One region of the Pantoea sp. E2023-21 genome, then DNA from elsewhere that is predicted to be linked to it. Evidence: riboswitches for the same ligand, from Rfam matches in the RefSeq annotation. Region 1 holds a riboswitch; each other region holds the start of a gene.
What was found. Region 1 has a riboswitch for thiamine pyrophosphate ahead of ACRQ84_RS21735 (LuxE/PaaK family acyltransferase). Riboswitches for the same ligand answer to the same signal wherever they lie in the genome.

Region 1 (4,208 bases):
GTTCAACAAACAGCATCTGCGGCGAGTAGCAACCCGCCTGGTCGTAACGCATCACGTCGTGAGCCACGCGACGCGCCAGTTCAGCGCCCTGCCGTGAATTCAGCGCTGAATTCGCCACTAGCCCAAAGCTGATTTTGTGGCCGTGTGGCAGAAAGCGGGTGGTGACAGGCAAACGCTGTTGGATCGCCGCCAGCGTTGAGTTTCCGCCATAAGCCACCACCGCATCGGGCTGGCGCAGCCACGTTGGCTCGGTTTGCGCATCGCCACCTTTCCACCACACTACTGCGATGCACTCGCCCAGTTTTGGGTCGATTTCCGCCAGCAATTGCGCGAACCAGCTCGCCATCAGTGGCTCATTGCCCGGCAGTTTGCCAATGGTGCCCGCTTTGACCAGCAGACCGCAGATCAAACTCCACAGCGGCAAACCGGGCACATTACCCGCCCAGATGTGCATCAATAGCTGCGGGCCAAATGCCCGCGCGAAACCGCCTTTAGGGCGCGGTTGGAAATCGTCGAGCATTTGAGGATCGGCGAAATCTTCCGCCAGAAAGCGTTTCAGCTGCGGCTGGCGGAAAGTTTTCAGGTAGCCGGTGAGGCCAAGGCGCACCATTTCGGCATCGTAACCGGTGATAATCGGCAGCAGCTTTTCAGCCTTGATACGTAACGGATGCTGGCGATCAAGTAGTCGCACTACCGCTTGATCAACGACGGCAATGATCTGCGCGACGCTTAGCTGGCAGAGGTAGGCGCGGGCGTTGGCGCGGATGCGCGCAGAAAGAGCGTTTATCTGCTCATCATTGAGTTGCGGAACGCAAACCTCAAGATTTTCGCCGTGATGGCTGAAATTCAGCGTGTGCCACTGCACGTCATCAATGGAAAGGCCCGGCAGATGACCGGCAATTTCTTTCACAGCGGAGCCCGCGCGCCGGCGAGAAACGCATCCATGGTCAATGAACAGCCTTTGGCATCAGCACCGGTCGCGCGTCCCAGCAGATGAAATCCGCCAGGCACGATCGCACCGGCATCTTCCGTTAACAGGGCGGAAACCGAGTTGAAATGCGCCAGATCGTGATGCACCAGCACGCCAATCTCGCCCTCCGGCACATCATCACCGGTAAGCGGATTGACCACACGCGTGCGGATCCAGTGCGGTCCTGATTTCACCGGCGGGCAGTGTTCATTCCCCGAGTCGTAGAATTGCGTGCTGATTTCGGTCATACCGTACATGTTGATGCAGTGTTGGCGCGGAATGCCGAATGCGGCGGCGAGCGATGCGTAGAATTCTTCCGCGCCCATTTCGCGTGACTGGCCCTTAAACCCGCCGGTATCCAGAATGCGACTGCCTGCAGGCAGCGAGAAGCGCCGCTGCTGGCGCTGCATTTCATCGAGCAGATGCACGAAGCTGTAGCTTGCACCCAGCAGCGCATACGGCTCGCCGCGAGCTTCGGTCTGCTCCAGCGCGTTGAACAGAAGTTCGGTTTCGAGACCCTGCTCGCCCACCATCACTGCACTGTCTGGCGTACCACATTCCTGTAGCGCCACATCGAGATAGGTAGCCAGCGAGGAGTTCGGCATCACCACCGGGTCCGGGAACAAAATGCCCATGCGGATACGTGCTCTGCCTGCCATAAAGCGGCGGCGGAAGTTGAGCAGCATTGAATGTTTCCACACTTCCAGCGTTGGGTGGTAGCTGCGCCCTTTTACCGTGCCGGTAGTGCCGCTGGTCATAAAAATGGCTGCCATTTCGTCGACGGGTCGGCAGCTGAGGGTCAAATCTTTAAAGGCGGTAATCGGAATGGCGGGAATATTGCGCCAGCTTTTCACCGTCAGGGGCGTGCGGCCACGCTGGATGGCGAAGCGGCGATAAGGTGGGTTATGGGTGAACTGGTAGGCGAAGATTTCAAGGGCCAGCTGGTTGAAATCGTCGTCTGAGGCATCTTCGCGCTGCAGGAATGCCAGCAGAGCCTGGATGATTTGGGTTTCGTTCATGTGCATAGCCACCTTTGCGATTGCGCAGAGACTCCCAGGCATCGCCTGAAGAGCGCGAACTGTCCGCTACAAAGCACAAAGAGGGAATCAGGGCGTACTGTCGCCCTGCGGTTCCGCATCCCTACGCCGGTATTAGCCGGATCAGGTTCGGAGGGTCACTACGTTGCCAGCGCAGACACGCCAGCCGGTAGAATCTCAGCCCCTTAACAGAGCACCCCTTGGAACAAGCCGCAGTCTAGGGTGGCGCCCGAGGATGTGTCAACCCTGTTAAATGTGGTGGCGTTTTACGCAGTCATTCCCACCTGCCCGGCATTAATCGCGCCGTGTCTTATACTTTTCCTATACGTTTTTATGGAGGTGAAGTATGGCTGGCGGTTGGTCGGAAGACGGTGCGGTTCACAAACAAATTGATGCCACGGTTGATGATGCGGTAGCCCGCGCCCGCGAAAATCTCGGTCACGGCGAAAGCGCCGAGTTTTGCGATGAGTGCGGTGAACCGATCCCGGAAGCGCGTCGCGCGGCGTTAGCGGGCGTGCGTTATTGCGTGAACTGTCAAAGCAAGATGGATAAAAAACAGGCGGCGAACAGCGGTTACAATCGTCGCGGAAGTAAGGATAGCCAGTTGCGTTAATACCACGCTTTCTGGCTGTTTCGGAAAAATGTTCTAAGCTATTTAGGTAGTTAAAACTTATTCCACTGAAAGGAACTCATCAAGATGAAAAAAACAGTATTAGCAACCGCATTTCTTGGCACCTTTATGGCAATGACATTGTCAGCGTGTTCTTCTAATCAGGCCATTAAGACTACCGACGGACGCACTATCGTGACGTCTGGCAAGCCGCAAATCGACAGCGACACGGGCCTTGTTTCCTACAAGGATGCGCAAACGGGTAAAACTGAGCAGATCAATCGCGACAAGATTACCAACATGAGCGAACTGGATAATTAATATCCTTATAACTGTCTGGAGAGACTAATGAAAAAATCAATTTTGCTTTCTATTACTGCAGTGATTGCCCTGTCCGCACTAACCGGATGTACGCGTACTTCCTACGCTATCCACACCAATGATGGTCGCACCATCGTAACTGATGGCAAACCACAGGATGCGGAAACCGGCCTGCTGGGTTATGTCGATGCCAATGGCGTGAAGCAGCAAATGAATAAGAGTGACGTGAAAGAGATTTCAGAAATTCCTAAGAAATAATCTGACTGAATCCGCACCGCTGAAAGAGATTGTCCTTCCAGCGGTGCGGATTTAACGCCCTGCTATGTCTGCTTTAGCCAGCGTTGCGCTGCAGTCCATCGATATACCTTTTACTCTCCCTCAGCACCTCAACAATGCGTTCAAGTTCCACTGGCGCGCCACTGCGTACCGGCATGCTGTTAGCCAGCCGATGCATGCGCAGCGGAATTTCTAACGTACAAGGAATATCTCTCTCAGCCAATGCGTTAAGTAACGGTTGATAATCCAGCAAACCCTGACCGATGGGTGGAAAGTAAAACTCTGCGCCCTGCTTAAACACATCTTTAATGTGGCAATGCCGCATCTGCGGCAGCAACTGCATCATTTGCTTTATCGCATCAGCTTCGGGTCGCAGCGACACCATGTTGCCGGCATCGCCATTAAAGGCTACCGCCGCGCTACCCACCTCTTGCAGCAGTTGTTCACCCTTGTCTGCCAGCGCAAAGGCATCATAATTCGTGTCACCGCCATTTTCGATCAGTAAGCAACACCCCGCCTGCTCAAGATGCGGCGCGATCTGCCGTAGATGACTCACCAATACCGCATAATCCTCACGCTTTGCCGTGCAGGCATTGAGCAGCTTGACGCCAATCGCCTGAGCAAAACCAATGCGCGTTTGCAGGAATTCGACCGCTTCTGGTCGTGCGAGGTTAAAGGTGCAACCCAGCGCCAGCGTTTTCAACTGATGCTTGTTCAGCAAGGTAAGAATGCGTTGCGCATTCTCCGGGCTAAACAAGCTGTCATCAAGATCGCCAACATAGCCTTGGTTATAGGCCAACTCAACGTAGTCGTAACCAAGTTCGCGAATGATACCGAAGGCGAGGTCCATATCGTGCCCGTCGAAAATCGCGGTGTTAACACCGAGTTTGAGGGGATGAGGCATAGCACGCTTTCTCCTTATATCGCTGCACCCCGACAACATATTGGGGTGCTGAAGCCATCTTAAGCGGCGCTGGTTGCCATACGCACTAGC
Region 2 (4,208 bases), on a different replicon from region 1:
CATCTCCATCGCCTGCGCGGCGATCATATTCTGCCGCTGACGCAGTTCGCGACTGCTCCAGAGCAGCATCATGGTCAGCACCACACAGAGCACCCCGGCACCCACGGCGATACGCAGCGAGGTAAAGGTGGCTTGCCAGAGCGCCGCTTGTTGTAGCGCACCGGCGACGCCGCCGCGCAAACCATCCACCACCACCGCCGCCAGCGGTGGTAATAGCAGCAGCAGCGCCAGGCTAATCAATACAGTATCGGCAACGCGCGCATGCCATGAATCCTGCGGATCGCGCCAGCCACGAATGCTTTGGCTGCCAGTGGGAATGGCTTTGCTAAAGCGCTGGCTCAGCAATACCAGTAGCAAGCAGCAGCCGAGCTGTAACAATGCCAGTAGCGCCGCGCGACCTGGATCGTAATCGAAATTCAGCGCCTGATAGATTGCCAGTTCCAGCGTGGTGGCCTGCGGACCGCCGCCCAACGCCAGCACCGTGGCGAAGCTGGCGAAACAGAGCATAAAGATCAGCGCCGCTGTGGGCAAAATCTGACGGCGTAGCCACGGCCACTCCAGCAAACGAAATAGATTCCAGCCGCGCAGGCCAAGTTGGGCGGCGACTTGCCGCTGCTCGCCGGGAATGCTCTCCAGCGCTTGCAACAGCAGGCGCGTCGCCAGCGGCAGGTTAAAGAAGACGTGCGCCAGTAGAATGCCCTGCAGGCCGTACGGCGAAAAGTGGTAGTCAAAGCCGAGGGCCGCGCACAGTTGCGCCAGCCAGCCGCTGCGACCGTAAACGCTAAGCAAGCCAAACACCGCCACCAGCACCGGTAGCACCAGCGTCATGGCGCACAGGCGCAGCAACAGATTGCGGCCAGGGAAACGGCGACGATAGAGCGCGCGTGCCAGCAGAATCGCGGGCAGCACCGACAGCAGCGCTGAGAGCAACGCCTGCTCAAACGAGAACAGCAGCACATGATGCAGATAGCTGTCGTCGAGCAGCGCGCGCCAGTCGGTGGCCGGTGCAACCATCACCAAGGCGCCAAACGCCAGCAGCGCTACCGCGCACAGCAATAGCGCGGTGAGCGAACCGGGAATTAACCAACCTGGCATTAGCGGCTAACGGCGCGTTGCCATGCGCTGATCCATGCGGCGCGATGGTTGGCCACGTCGGCTGGCGTGAATTGCAACGCTTTAGCGGGCACCTGTAGCGCTTGATAACCGGCAGGGAGATCGCTTTTGATGACGGGATACATCCAGTTGCCGGTGGGAATGGTCTGCTGGAAGGCAGGAGAAACCATAAACTGCATGAACTGCTGCGCCAGCTTGGGCTGTTTACTGCTGGCGAGTTGTGCGGCAACTTCCACCTGCAAATAGTGGCCTTCGCTGAATTCGGCCGCGGCGTAGTTCTCTTTCTTCTCTTCGATGATGTGATAAGCCGGAGACGTGGTGTAACTCAACACCAGATCGCCTTCGCCTTTCAGGAACAGGCCGTAAGCTTCGCTCCAGCCTTTGGTGACGGTAACGGTTTTTTGTGCCAGCTTCTGCCATGCGTCAGGCGCGTTCTCGCCATAGACTTTCTGCATCCACAGCAACAGGCCAAGGCCCGGCGTGCTGGTACGTGGATCTTCATAGATCACGCGCCATTTTTCCGGGCTTTCGACCAGTTCTTTTAGGCTTTTGGGCGGATTCTTCAGCTTGTTTTTATCGTAGACGAAGGCAAAGTAGCCATAGTCGAACGGGATGAAGGTGTCGTTATGCCAGCCATCCGGCAGCTGCAAAGCGTGTGTATCGACGCTGCTTTTAGCAAACAGGCCGGTTTTCTCTGCCGCCTGCACCAGATTGTTATCCAGTCCCAGCACCACATCGGCTTTGCTGTTTTTGCCTTCCATGCGCACGCGATTGAGCAGTGACACGCCATCTTCCAGCGCCACGTACTTCAGCTCGCAGTCGCACTGCGCTTCGAAGGCTTTTTTCACCGCCGGGCCGGGACCCCAATCGGCAGAGAATGAATCGTAGGTGTAAACGGTCAGAATCGGTTTGGCTGCGAAAGCCGGTACAGCAACCAGCAGCAACACAGGCAGAACTTTGTTTAACACTTTGCGCTCCTTGAGGAGAAGATAAGTTGAGTCGCAAAGGATCTGAGGAGTGATACATCTCAAATCCCTACGCCGGTATTAGCCGGATCAGGTTCGACGGGTTTCTCTCAGCCCTGACATCAAGGCACCCCGTTGAGAACGGCTCATTCTAGTCATTTATAGGACAGCGTGAAAGGATCATGGGCCGGAAGTCTTGTTCCATTCTGCTCGGTGTGCATGAATGCGTACCCTACGAAACCGCGTTCTTTAAACGTAGGGTCGCCATTTATGGTCACCTATTTACAGCTCCGGCGGTGCAAACCAGGCCGATTTGAAATCAAACCAGCCGAGTGTATTCAGTCGCACGCCCCGCATACTGCGTTGACCTTCCAGCAGCAGCCAATGATGAAAAAGAGGGTGCAGATAGTCGCTGTCGATCAATTGTTTGCTCCATTCAGCAAGGGGTAAATCTTTCTGCCGCCAGCGCGCCGCATCGCCTTGCCAGTCAATCGGGATGCAGTGATGCATCAGCGGTAGCTCGAACAGTTGGGCGAATAGCGCGTACTCAAGCGGCAGGGTAAAGTTGACGCTGCCTAGCCAAATGTCACTTTCGCTTTTGCCTTCAAACCACACTTCGTAGCTCACCTCCCGCGTGATTAACTCCACACCGTGCTGTGCCAGCAGCGGGCGCAACGCGTTGGCGATGCCTTCATGCTCGACGTGATGGCTATACCAACTCAGCGTTAGTTGGGTTAATCCTGCCGGTTTGTCGGCAGGTGTGAGATCGCGGCGATGGTGCCAGCGCGGCAGCAGGCCATAGGCCGGGAACCAGTAACGCTGATAGCCAACGCCAGCATGATTTAATAAGGCGATGGGGTTGAACAGATAGCTCACCCAGCGGCGGAAATGCGCGTCGCGGCCCAAGGCAGAACGCTGATCGAACAGCAGAAAATAACAGCCTTCTTCCAGTCGACTCTCTTCCGATTTTTCATCCGCGGTTTCGCCCTGCAGTTTTACCCCGGCATACACCAGTTCATCGCTGATCTCGGGTAGCACCCAAATCGACACATCATCAATCAGCGCGCGATAGCCAAAATAGTCATCAAAGGCGGCAATTCTCAGCTGTGTCTGCTGATTACGCTCCACGCTGTAAGGCCCGGTGCCAATCGGCTGGCGAGAAAACTGACGTAGGGTCGGCCATTCGCGCGGTAGGATCATCGCGCTGACGCTTGCCAGCAGCCATGGTAACCAATCGTCGGGCTGACTAAGATGGATATCCAGCGTCCAGGGCGCGGGCGAATGCAGCTTTTCGATATGTGAAAACAGCGGCTGGCTGCGCACGCGTTCCAGTGAGGCAATGACATCGTCAATCTCCAGTTCACGGCCATGGTGAAAACGAATCGCCGGGCGTAGAAAGAAGCGCCAGTGCAGCGGTGAGGTTTGCTGCCAGTGATGCGCAATATCGGGCTCGATTTCCCCCTTTTCCTCATTTATACGCATCAGACCGTTGAAAATTTGCCTCGCCAGATGGGTTTCTGAACGGCGCAGCGGCGAACCGGGCAGTAGATTAGGCAGCGGACGATAATAAAGCACGCGCAGGATGTGTTTGCCTTGCCGAAAGCTACGGCCTAAATGTGCCGCGATCATCTGGCGCACCTGATTTTTATCGCCCACTAACTGTACTAGCTGATCGATACGATCCTGCTCCAGCAGATCCTCGGCACGCTGTTGCTGGAGTGCCAAGCCGGTGTAGCAGAAACTCAGCATTGAGCGCTTGCCACGTCCCGCTTCCGCTTGCCAAATCAGCCAGCCTTCACCTTGCATGGCGTTGAGCAGGTTACGCATATGCCGACGCGAGCAATGCAGCCGTTCGGCCAACGCGTTCAAGGTCGTTTCCTGATCCTGGCCCTGGCAGCTTTGCCATAAGCGGATGAATTGCTGTTGCAGACGTGCAGAGGACATAAAAGGGGAACTCCTTCTCAGAATCGCTCAGTTTTTCCTGCCTCATATTAGAGGCATACTGCCCGGCAATGGAAGAGCGGGAGGCATTCAGCAATGAATGGCGCTCTAACAGCGGTTCCGCCAATGTGGAACCTTTTCTGAGTAGGGTGCATTTTCACCGCCAGCAGCGCTTTATCTGCTGGCTTT
Region 3 (4,208 bases), on a different replicon from region 1:
GACTTCCACTTCGAAACGTATTACTCACTGTCGTGCCACAACTGTCCTGACGTGGTACAGGCGCTGAACCTGATGGCGGTGCTGAACCCGCGTATCAGCCATACCGCGATTGACGGCGGTATGTTCCAGAACGAAATCACCGAGCGCAACGTGATGGGCGTGCCGGCCGTGTTCCTGAACGGTAAAGAGTTCGGGCAGGGTCGTCTGAGCCTGGCGGAAATCGTCGGTAAAGTAGACACCAATGCCGATAAGCGCGCGGCGGAAGAGCTGAATAAGCGTGATGCCTACGAAGTGCTGATCGTCGGCAGCGGCCCGGCGGGCGCAGCAGCGGCCATCTACTCGGCACGTAAAGGTATTCGTACTGGCCTGATGGGCGAGCGTTTCGGTGGCCAGGTGTTGGATACCGTAGATATCGAAAACTATATCTCTGTGCCGAAAACGGAAGGCGCTAAGCTCGCCGGTTCTCTGCGTGCCCACGTTGATGATTACGACGTGGATGTGATTGATACCCAGAGCGCCATCAAGCTGATTCCAGCGGTGAAAGAGGGCGGTCTGCACGCGATTGAAACGGCATCTGGCGCAGTATTGAAATCTCGCAGCATCATCATTGCCACCGGCGCACGCTGGCGCAATATGGGCGTGCCGGGTGAAGAGCAGTATCGCACCAAGGGCGTGACTTACTGCCCACACTGCGACGGTCCGCTGTTTAAAGGCAAACGCACCGCGGTCATTGGCGGCGGTAACTCTGGCGTGGAAGCGGCTATCGATTTGGCAGGCATTGTTGAGCACGTTACGCTGCTGGAATTTGCCAGCGAAATGCGCGCCGACAAAGTGCTACAAGACAAACTGCGCAGCCTGAAAAACGTCGATGTGATTCTGAATGCACAGACCACCGAAGTGAAAGGCGACGGCAGCAAAGTCACCAGCCTGACGTACATCGACCGTAATAACCAGACCAGCCACGAAATCGCGCTGAGCGGTATCTTCGTGCAGATTGGTTTGTTGCCAAATACCACCTGGCTGGAAGGTGCGGTTGAGCGCACCAAAATGGGCGAAATCATCATTGATGCCAAGTGTGAAACCAGCCTGAAAGGCGTGTTCGCGGCCGGCGACTGCACCACGGTGCCGTACAAGCAGATCATCATCGCCAGCGGTGAAGGCGCGAAAGCCTCACTCAGCGCCTTTGATTATTTGATTCGTACCAAACCGGCTGAATAAGTTTTTGCGATAGCCACGCAACAGCCCTGCAATCTGTGTTGCAGGGCTTTTTTTATATATGGATGTTGCTAACCCAACCAGCGTTTTGCTTCGGCATCACTGATATCGCGGTAATACACCTTGTTCAGATATTCGCCGCATCGTTTACAACGCGCTTCAATGTGAGTGGAAAAATAAGTTCTGCCGGTGGGAGAAATCGCGCCCTTGCGGGATATTTGGATGTTGTGCCATTTATGCGCATGTGGAATAAAGCTGAAGAATTTTAATTTCATTATCGCTACCGGAATCGAGTGGGCGGGGTTTCTCTTCAAATCCGGAGGGCTATTAGGCCGTTTTTTGCGCAAAATGAGCTTGATATTTATCAAGTTGAAATGAGTCTTGTCTCAAATGATTGGTTTTTAATTGGCACTCAACAGCGCCACTTTCATCACATCGGCTGATTTACAAGCTTCAACGCTGCCATTATCCTGTCTGCGGCATGAAGCAACACCTGCATGCTATGACTCGGGGTGCCCCTGTAAACAGGGCTGAGATACACCCGCTGACCTGATCTGGATAATGCCAGCGTAGGGAAGTCAGATGCCTGACCGCATTCGCCTTCTTGATCGCCGGTTGGGAGCCTTATGAAAAAGCCTGACCTTCTTTCCCCTGCGCAACTCGCGCACTCACTGCAACTGCTGCGTCAGCAAGCGCCACTGGTGCACTGCATGACGAATGACGTGGTGCAAACCTTTACTGCCAATGTGCTGCTGGCGCTGCAAGCCTCGCCTGCGATGGTGATCGATCCTGAAGAGGCGGCACAATTTGCGGGTTTTGCCGATGCGTTATTGATTAACGTCGGCACGCTAACGCGCAATCGTCGTGATGCCATGTTAGCGGCGGTGCAAGCCGCGCAAAGCGCAGGCACGCCGTGGACGCTGGATCCGGTGGCGGTCGGCGCATTAACGCTGCGCACCGCCTTCTGCCAACAGTTGCTGAGCCTGCAACCGGCGGCGATTCGCGGTAATGCTTCAGAAATTCTCGCCCTGGCGAACCAGGCAAGCGGCGGACGCGGTGTGGACAGCCTGCATCAGGCGGATGCTGCGCTAAGTGCGGCCCAGCAACTGGCAGGTGATTACCAAACCGTTGTAGCGGTTACCGGTGAAGTCGATTACGTCACTGACGGTGTGCAAACGCTGGCCATTCCCGGTGGCAGTCCGCTGATGACGCGCGTGGTGGGCACAGGTTGCGCGCTGTCGGCGGTGGTTGCCGCCTTTAGCAGCTTACCGGGCGATCGCCTGCAACATGTCGCTGCGGCCTGCCGCGTGATGTCGCTGGCCGGTGAGCTGGCCGCGCGTAAAGTCGAAGGGCCGGGCAGTTTTGTCGCCGCGTTCCTTGATACGTTGTGGACGCTGGAGGTGAATGCATGAAACGCATCAACGCGTTAACCATTGCTGGCACCGATCCGAGCGGCGGCGCGGGTATTCAGGCCGACCTCAAAGCCTTTTCCGCGCTGGGCGCTTATGGCACCAGCGTTATCACTGCGCTGGTGGCACAAAACACCTGCGGCGTGCGGTCGGTCTATCGCATCGAACCTGATTTCGTTGGCGCACAACTCGATTCGGTGCTGGATGATGTGCGCATCGATGCCGCTAAGATTGGCATGCTGTCAGAAACCGCGATTGTCGAAGTGGTGGCCGAGCGGCTAAAACGGGCCCGTTTGCCGTTTGTGGTGCTGGATACGGTGATGATCGCCAAAAGCGGCGATGCGCTGCTGTCGCCGGATGCGGTAGCCAGCGTGCGCGAATTGCTGCTGCCGCAGGTGTCGCTGATCACGCCAAATCTGCCGGAAGCCGCCGCGCTGTTGGGACGCGTGATGGCGCAGGATGAGAAAACCATGTTGCAGCAGGGCGATGCACTGCTCGATCTTGGCTGTGAAGCGGTGCTGATGAAGGGCGGACATCTTAGCGATGCCGAAAGCCCGGATTGGCTGATTACCCGCGACGGACGTCAGCGCTTTACCGCGCCACGTGTTAACACGCGTCACACGCATGGTACGGGGTGTTCGCTGTCGGCGGCGCTGGCCGCATTGCGTCCGCGTCATGATGATTGGGTGACGACGGTGGCAGAAGCCAAAGCCTGGCTGCAGCAAGCGCTGCTGCACGCCGATTCGCTGGAAGTAGGAAAAGGCATTGGGCCGGTGCACCATTTCCATCAGTGGTGGTAGGGCGTAACGCCAGATTGCCGCTTTTTCATTGCGCATCCGTCTGAAAAATGGAGTCAGCAATTTGCCTGCCTGGTGCATTCCGGTCCAGGCTGTTGGGGGCGAATCGGCAACGGCCGGTTCCAATCCAGCCATTTATCAGGAGCGAACATGACGGACATCGTACAGTTATTGGGCAAAGAAGCGGACAGCCTTCTTCAACATCGCTGCATGACTCTTCCAGCGGATAGCCTCTATTTACCCGGCGCGGATTATGTCGATCGCGTCATGATCGACAACAATCGCTCTCCCACCGTATTACGCAATATGCAAACGCTGTACAACACCGGACGTCTGGCGGGCACCGGCTATTTATCGATTCTGCCGGTCGATCAGGGCGTTGAGCACTCAGCGGGCGCCTCCTTTGCCGCCAATCCGGCCTATTTCGATCCGAAGAATATTGTTGAGCTGGCGATTGAAGCCGGCTGTAACTGCGTGGCATCCACCTATGGCGTGCTGGCCTCGGTGGCACGCCGCTATGCGCATCGCATTCCGTTTATGGTGAAGCTAAACCATAACGAAACCCTGAGTTATCCCACCCAATACGATCAGACGTTGTATGCCAGCGTTGAGCAGGCGTTCAATCTGGGCGCGGTGGCGGTTGGCGCAACGATCTACTTCGGTTCTGAACAATCGCGTCGGCAGATCGAAGAGATCTCGGCAGCCTTTGAACGTGCGCATGAGCTGGGCATGGTGACGGTATTGTGGGCTTATCTGCGTAATGATGCTTTCAAGAAAGAGGGCGTTG
Region 4 (4,208 bases), 290 kb from region 1:
TTTAGCAGCCTCTGTTGCCCTGCCTCACCGATTTCCGGCAGCATCATCTGACGTTGATAACGTTGCATATTTAGCGGCCTCAACTTAAGTTGGCCAGGCCAAAGATCGGCGTGGACGCGCTCGCCATATCACGCTTCTCCATCAATCCGGCGCGGCGTGCGGCCTGTCCGGCTTCAATCGCCAGGCGGAAGGCGTTGGCCATGCCGATCGGGTCGCCCGCTTTGGCGACGGCGGTATTGAGCAGGATGCCATCGAAACCCATTTCCATCGCCTGCGCGGCCTGCGACGGCGCGCCAATTCCCGCATCAATAATCAGCGGAACATCGCTGAACCACGCACGCATCGCGCGCAGGCCGTCAATGTTACGCAAACCCTGGCCGGAACCGATCGGCGCGCCCCACGGCATCAACAATTCACATCCGGCCGCCAGCAGCTTTTCGCCAACGATCAGATCTTCGGTGGTATACGGGAACACCTGAAAGCCGTCTTCTGTGAGGATGCGCGCTGCTTCTACTAGCGCAAAAGGATCGGGCTGCAGCGTGTCGGCATGGCCAATGACTTCCAGTTTGATCCACGCCGTGTTGAACAGTTCCCGCGCCATATGGGCGGTGGTGACGGCTTCTTTCACCGTGTGACAACCGGCGGTATTCGGTAACACGCGGATGTTGAGGCCGGTCAATAACTCGCGGAAAGCCGCCCCCGCCGCGCCTTCGCGCCGCAAACTGACGGTAATGATGTCGGTGCCGGAGGCGGCAACCGCCTGCTGCAAAATGGCGGGCGAAGGATAGCCGGCGGTGCCGAGCAGGAAGCGAGATTGCGGATCAAAATCGTAGAACATCGTTTAACCTCCCTGCATCGGTGACAGCACTTCGAGCTGACAACCTTCGTCCAGCAGCTGTGTGTCGTACTGGCTTTTTGGCACAAAAGCCCCGTTCAAGGCAGTGGCGACGCAGGCTACATCAATTTGCTGCTCGATTAGCAATTCGCTCAGGCTCTTAGCCTGGGTGCTGATGGCGCGGCCGTTAAGCTGAATATTCATTTAAGTGCTCCCCGAAAAGGCGCTGCATTAGCTGCTCAGCCAGCATCGGTGCCAGCAGAAAACCGTGGCGATACAGGCCGTTGAGATAAAAGGTTTGATTGTGATAGTGAATTTCCGGCAGATTTGCCGGATAGGCCGGACGCAGTCCGCTGCCGCTCTCAATCACGCGCGCTTCGGCTAAGGCCGGATGGATCGCGTATGCGGCGCTGAGCAGCTCCATCATGGCGCGCGCACTGATGGCGCTGGCATCGTCGCTTTCGATCATGGTGGCGCCGAGCATAAAATGGCCGCCGCGACGCGGCACCAGATAGCAGGGAAAACGCGGATGCAGCAGACGAATCGGGCGGGAAAACTGCACTTCATCGCTGTGCAGGATCAGCATCTCGCCGCGCACCGCACGCAGGCGCGGCAGTTCAGGCGCGGCGTGGATGCCGCGACAATCGATAATCTGTCCACTCGGTGCAGTGCGGTTGAAGGGCACACCGCGCGCGATCAGCGTGTCACGCATCTCCTGCAGCGCCAGCCGCGGATCGAGGTGCGCTTCCTGGGCGAAAAACAGTCCGCGCGCAAAGCGTCCTTCCAGCGCCGGTTCGATGTCTGCAGGATCGATCCAGTGATGCTGCTCGGTCATGCGGGCGAAACGGTTGAGTTCCTGGCTATCGCGCGGTGGCGCAACCACTAACGTGCCCTGATGCTCAATGCTGCTGATGCGCGATTGCCACCATGCGGCGGCATGTTGTCCAAGGGTGATAACGTCGCGCGGCGCGCTTTCGGCTTCACACCAGGGCGCCAGCATGCCGCCAGCAAACCACGATGCCGGTTGGCGTGATTCATCGCCAATGACCTCGACGTCTTCGCCGCGTTCCGCCAGCAAGGTTGCCACGCACAAGCCCGCCACGCCGCAGCCGAGCACGCTCCAGCGGCTCACAGCGCCGGTTCCAGGATGTTCAAAAAGGGGGAATTCACATCGGCCTCTCAGTGTTAGCTGAGACCCGCAGATACAGGAGAAGGGAAATGGCGCAACCATCGAGCTTGCCTGAGCGCCAGACAGCCCGATGAAAAAGACTGTCAGTCTTCCTACGCCAGTATCAACTGGGTCAGGTTCAAAGGGTCGCTAAGCCGCGCAATGCGCAATTAGCCTCTCAGTCTCTTTGGCGAGACTCCCCCGACGCGTCTATTTGTATTGCAGGCGTTGGCCGCCGTCAAGTGCGCTATTCAGTCACCGCACATTCCGTAGCGGCGTAATTTATTGCGCGATAAATCGCGCCGCTACGGAATGTGCCAGCTTTGACAGCGGTTTTTACATCCTCACAGGCGAGCGTGAAGGCATTTATCGCTACCTGGACTTGGTGGATCACCAGCGTAACATATGGTATACAAACACATTATTTTATGCGCAAGAACAAATACAGGTGATGTCGGAATAACCATGAACAATATTAAAATTGCATTTATTAAAGCCGGCTGGCACAAAGAAATTGTCCATAACGCCCTGGTAGGTTTTGAAAAAGAATTAGCCGATCAATCCGTTGAAGCGGAATTAAAAGTGCTGGAAGTGCCTGGCGCATTTGAAATGCCATTGCTGGCTAAGCGTCTGGCCGAAACCGGCAAGTATGATGCGATTGTCTGCGCCGCGCTGGTGGTTGACGGCGGTATCTATCGCCATGATTTTGTTGCCGCTGCGGTGGTTGATGGCCTGATGAATGTGCAGCTGACCACCAATGTGCCGGTGTTTTCCGTTTCATTAACGCCACATAATTTCCAGCCGGTTGATGTTATCGAAAACTTCTATACCGAGCATTTCATTAAGAAAGGCAAAGAAGCGGCGCGCGCAGTGCTGGCTATTCACCATTTGTCGATTGACTGAATCATTAAAAAGGGAGCACCTCATCAGGCGCTCCCTTTTTATTTATGATGACTTTCTTTGGTTAATATTCAGAATAGTGCCAGCCTCGCCTCACTCAATGTTTCACACTCATCAAATGATTACGCTTCAATTGTCGGCGCGTTTCAGACGGATTGATATCGCACGCTTTAGGCAGTAACAGCGTAAAGATACCGGCAATCACCAGCGACCCCGCCAGCCAGCAAATCGCCACGTTTTGGCTGTACAGCAGCGTCATGATCCCGACTAAATACGGTCCGCAGAATCCGCCCAGATTACCCAAACCATTGATGACACCACGCGCGCTACCCGCGACTTCAGGCGCAGCAATTCGTCCGGGAATCGACCAGAACGGGCTGGTTGCCGCTTTGAGGAAGAAGCCGCACACCACCAGCGCAATATAGGCCGCCACCACATTGTCATGCAGTACCACCGAAGCCAGCAATGCCGCGGCAAAGCAGAACAGCGACACCATCACCCACAATCGGCGCTTACCGGTGCGATCGCTTAACCATGAAATGGCGTAGATGCCGAGCACGGTGGCGACAAAGGGGATCGCCGCCAGCAGACCGACGCCCGCCATATTGGTGCCGGTGAGATTTTTCAGGATACTTGGCAGCCACAGTGTGTAACCGTAATCACCGGTTTGATAAAAGAAGTTGAGCGCCACTAACTTCATCAGGCCCGAGTTGCGGAACACCGCTTTCAACGGCGCTTTGCTAACCGGTTCCTTTTGCAGGTGCAGTGCTTTTTCGCGCGCCAGTTCGCGCAACAAATATTCTTTTTCACGGGCCGGTAACCAGCGCGCCTCTTCTGGACGATCGGCGATCACCAGCCACCACACCAGCAGCACCACGGCAGAAAGCAGGCCTTCAATAATAAACAGCCAGCGCCAGTCCAGCACATTGATGATGTAACCGGAAATCGGTGCGGTGAACATGCCGCCTAACGGCGCGAACATCATGACAAAGGCGTTGGCGCGCCCCAGCTCTTTTTCCGGGAACCAGTTGCTGACCATGGTTAACACCACTGGCAGCATGCCGCCTTCGGAAATCCCCAGCACGAAACGCAGCGCCAGCAGCTGATAATGGTTAGTGACAAAACCGGTGGCGATGGAGACGACCATCCACGCGGCCAGCGACCAGGCGATAAAGCGTTTACCGCTGCCATTGACCGCGATACGTCCGCCCGGCACCTGTAAAAACAGATAGCCAATAAAGAAGATGCCGCTCACCACGCCAGCCATTTGGCTGGTGATTGCCAAATCCTGATCCATGCCGCCAG

Region 2: another riboswitch for thiamine pyrophosphate. It lies ahead of thiB (thiamine ABC transporter substrate binding subunit); the one in region 1 lies ahead of ACRQ84_RS21735 (LuxE/PaaK family acyltransferase).
Region 3: another riboswitch for thiamine pyrophosphate. It lies ahead of thiM (hydroxyethylthiazole kinase); the one in region 1 lies ahead of ACRQ84_RS21735 (LuxE/PaaK family acyltransferase).
Region 4: another riboswitch for thiamine pyrophosphate. It lies ahead of ACRQ84_RS19360 (FAD-dependent oxidoreductase); the one in region 1 lies ahead of ACRQ84_RS21735 (LuxE/PaaK family acyltransferase).

Annotation. Positions count from the first base shown of each region.
Region 1 covers NZ_CP195345.1:603,420-607,627, forward strand. Annotated here, with positions in the region: gene ACRQ84_RS21730 (acyl-CoA reductase) at 1-910, opposite strand, end outside; gene ACRQ84_RS21735 (LuxE/PaaK family acyltransferase) at 907-1,989, opposite strand; TPP riboswitch at 2,091-2,218, opposite strand; gene ACRQ84_RS21740 (DksA/TraR family C4-type zinc finger protein) at 2,354-2,620, shown strand; gene ACRQ84_RS21745 (YgdI/YgdR family lipoprotein) at 2,705-2,938, shown strand; gene ACRQ84_RS21750 (YgdI/YgdR family lipoprotein) at 2,966-3,196, shown strand; gene ACRQ84_RS21755 (sugar phosphate isomerase/epimerase family protein) at 3,270-4,118, opposite strand; gene ACRQ84_RS21760 (4-hydroxythreonine-4-phosphate dehydrogenase PdxA) at 4,178-4,208, opposite strand, start outside.
Region 2 covers NZ_CP195344.1:3,952,802-3,957,009, forward strand. Annotated here, with positions in the region: gene thiP (thiamine/thiamine pyrophosphate ABC transporter permease ThiP) at 1-1,095, opposite strand, end outside; gene thiB (thiamine ABC transporter substrate binding subunit) at 1,095-2,081, opposite strand; TPP riboswitch at 2,128-2,223, opposite strand; gene sgrR (HTH-type transcriptional regulator SgrR) at 2,361-4,022, opposite strand.
Region 3 covers NZ_CP195344.1:1,798,882-1,803,089, reverse strand. Annotated here, with positions in the region: gene ahpF (alkyl hydroperoxide reductase subunit F) at 1-1,218, shown strand, start outside; gene ACRQ84_RS08535 (hypothetical protein) at 1,287-1,490, opposite strand; TPP riboswitch at 1,714-1,808, shown strand; gene thiM (hydroxyethylthiazole kinase) at 1,842-2,627, shown strand; gene thiD (bifunctional hydroxymethylpyrimidine kinase/phosphomethylpyrimidine kinase) at 2,624-3,424, shown strand; gene fbaB (class I fructose-bisphosphate aldolase) at 3,572-4,208, shown strand, end outside.
Region 4 covers NZ_CP195345.1:67,707-71,914, reverse strand. Annotated here, with positions in the region: gene ACRQ84_RS19375 (HesA/MoeB/ThiF family protein) at 1-68, opposite strand, end outside; gene ACRQ84_RS19370 (thiazole synthase) at 80-838, opposite strand; gene thiS (sulfur carrier protein ThiS) at 842-1,039, opposite strand; gene ACRQ84_RS19360 (FAD-dependent oxidoreductase) at 1,023-1,967, opposite strand; TPP riboswitch at 2,097-2,216, opposite strand; gene ACRQ84_RS19355 (6,7-dimethyl-8-ribityllumazine synthase) at 2,469-2,906, shown strand; gene ACRQ84_RS19350 (MFS transporter) at 3,001-4,208, opposite strand, start outside.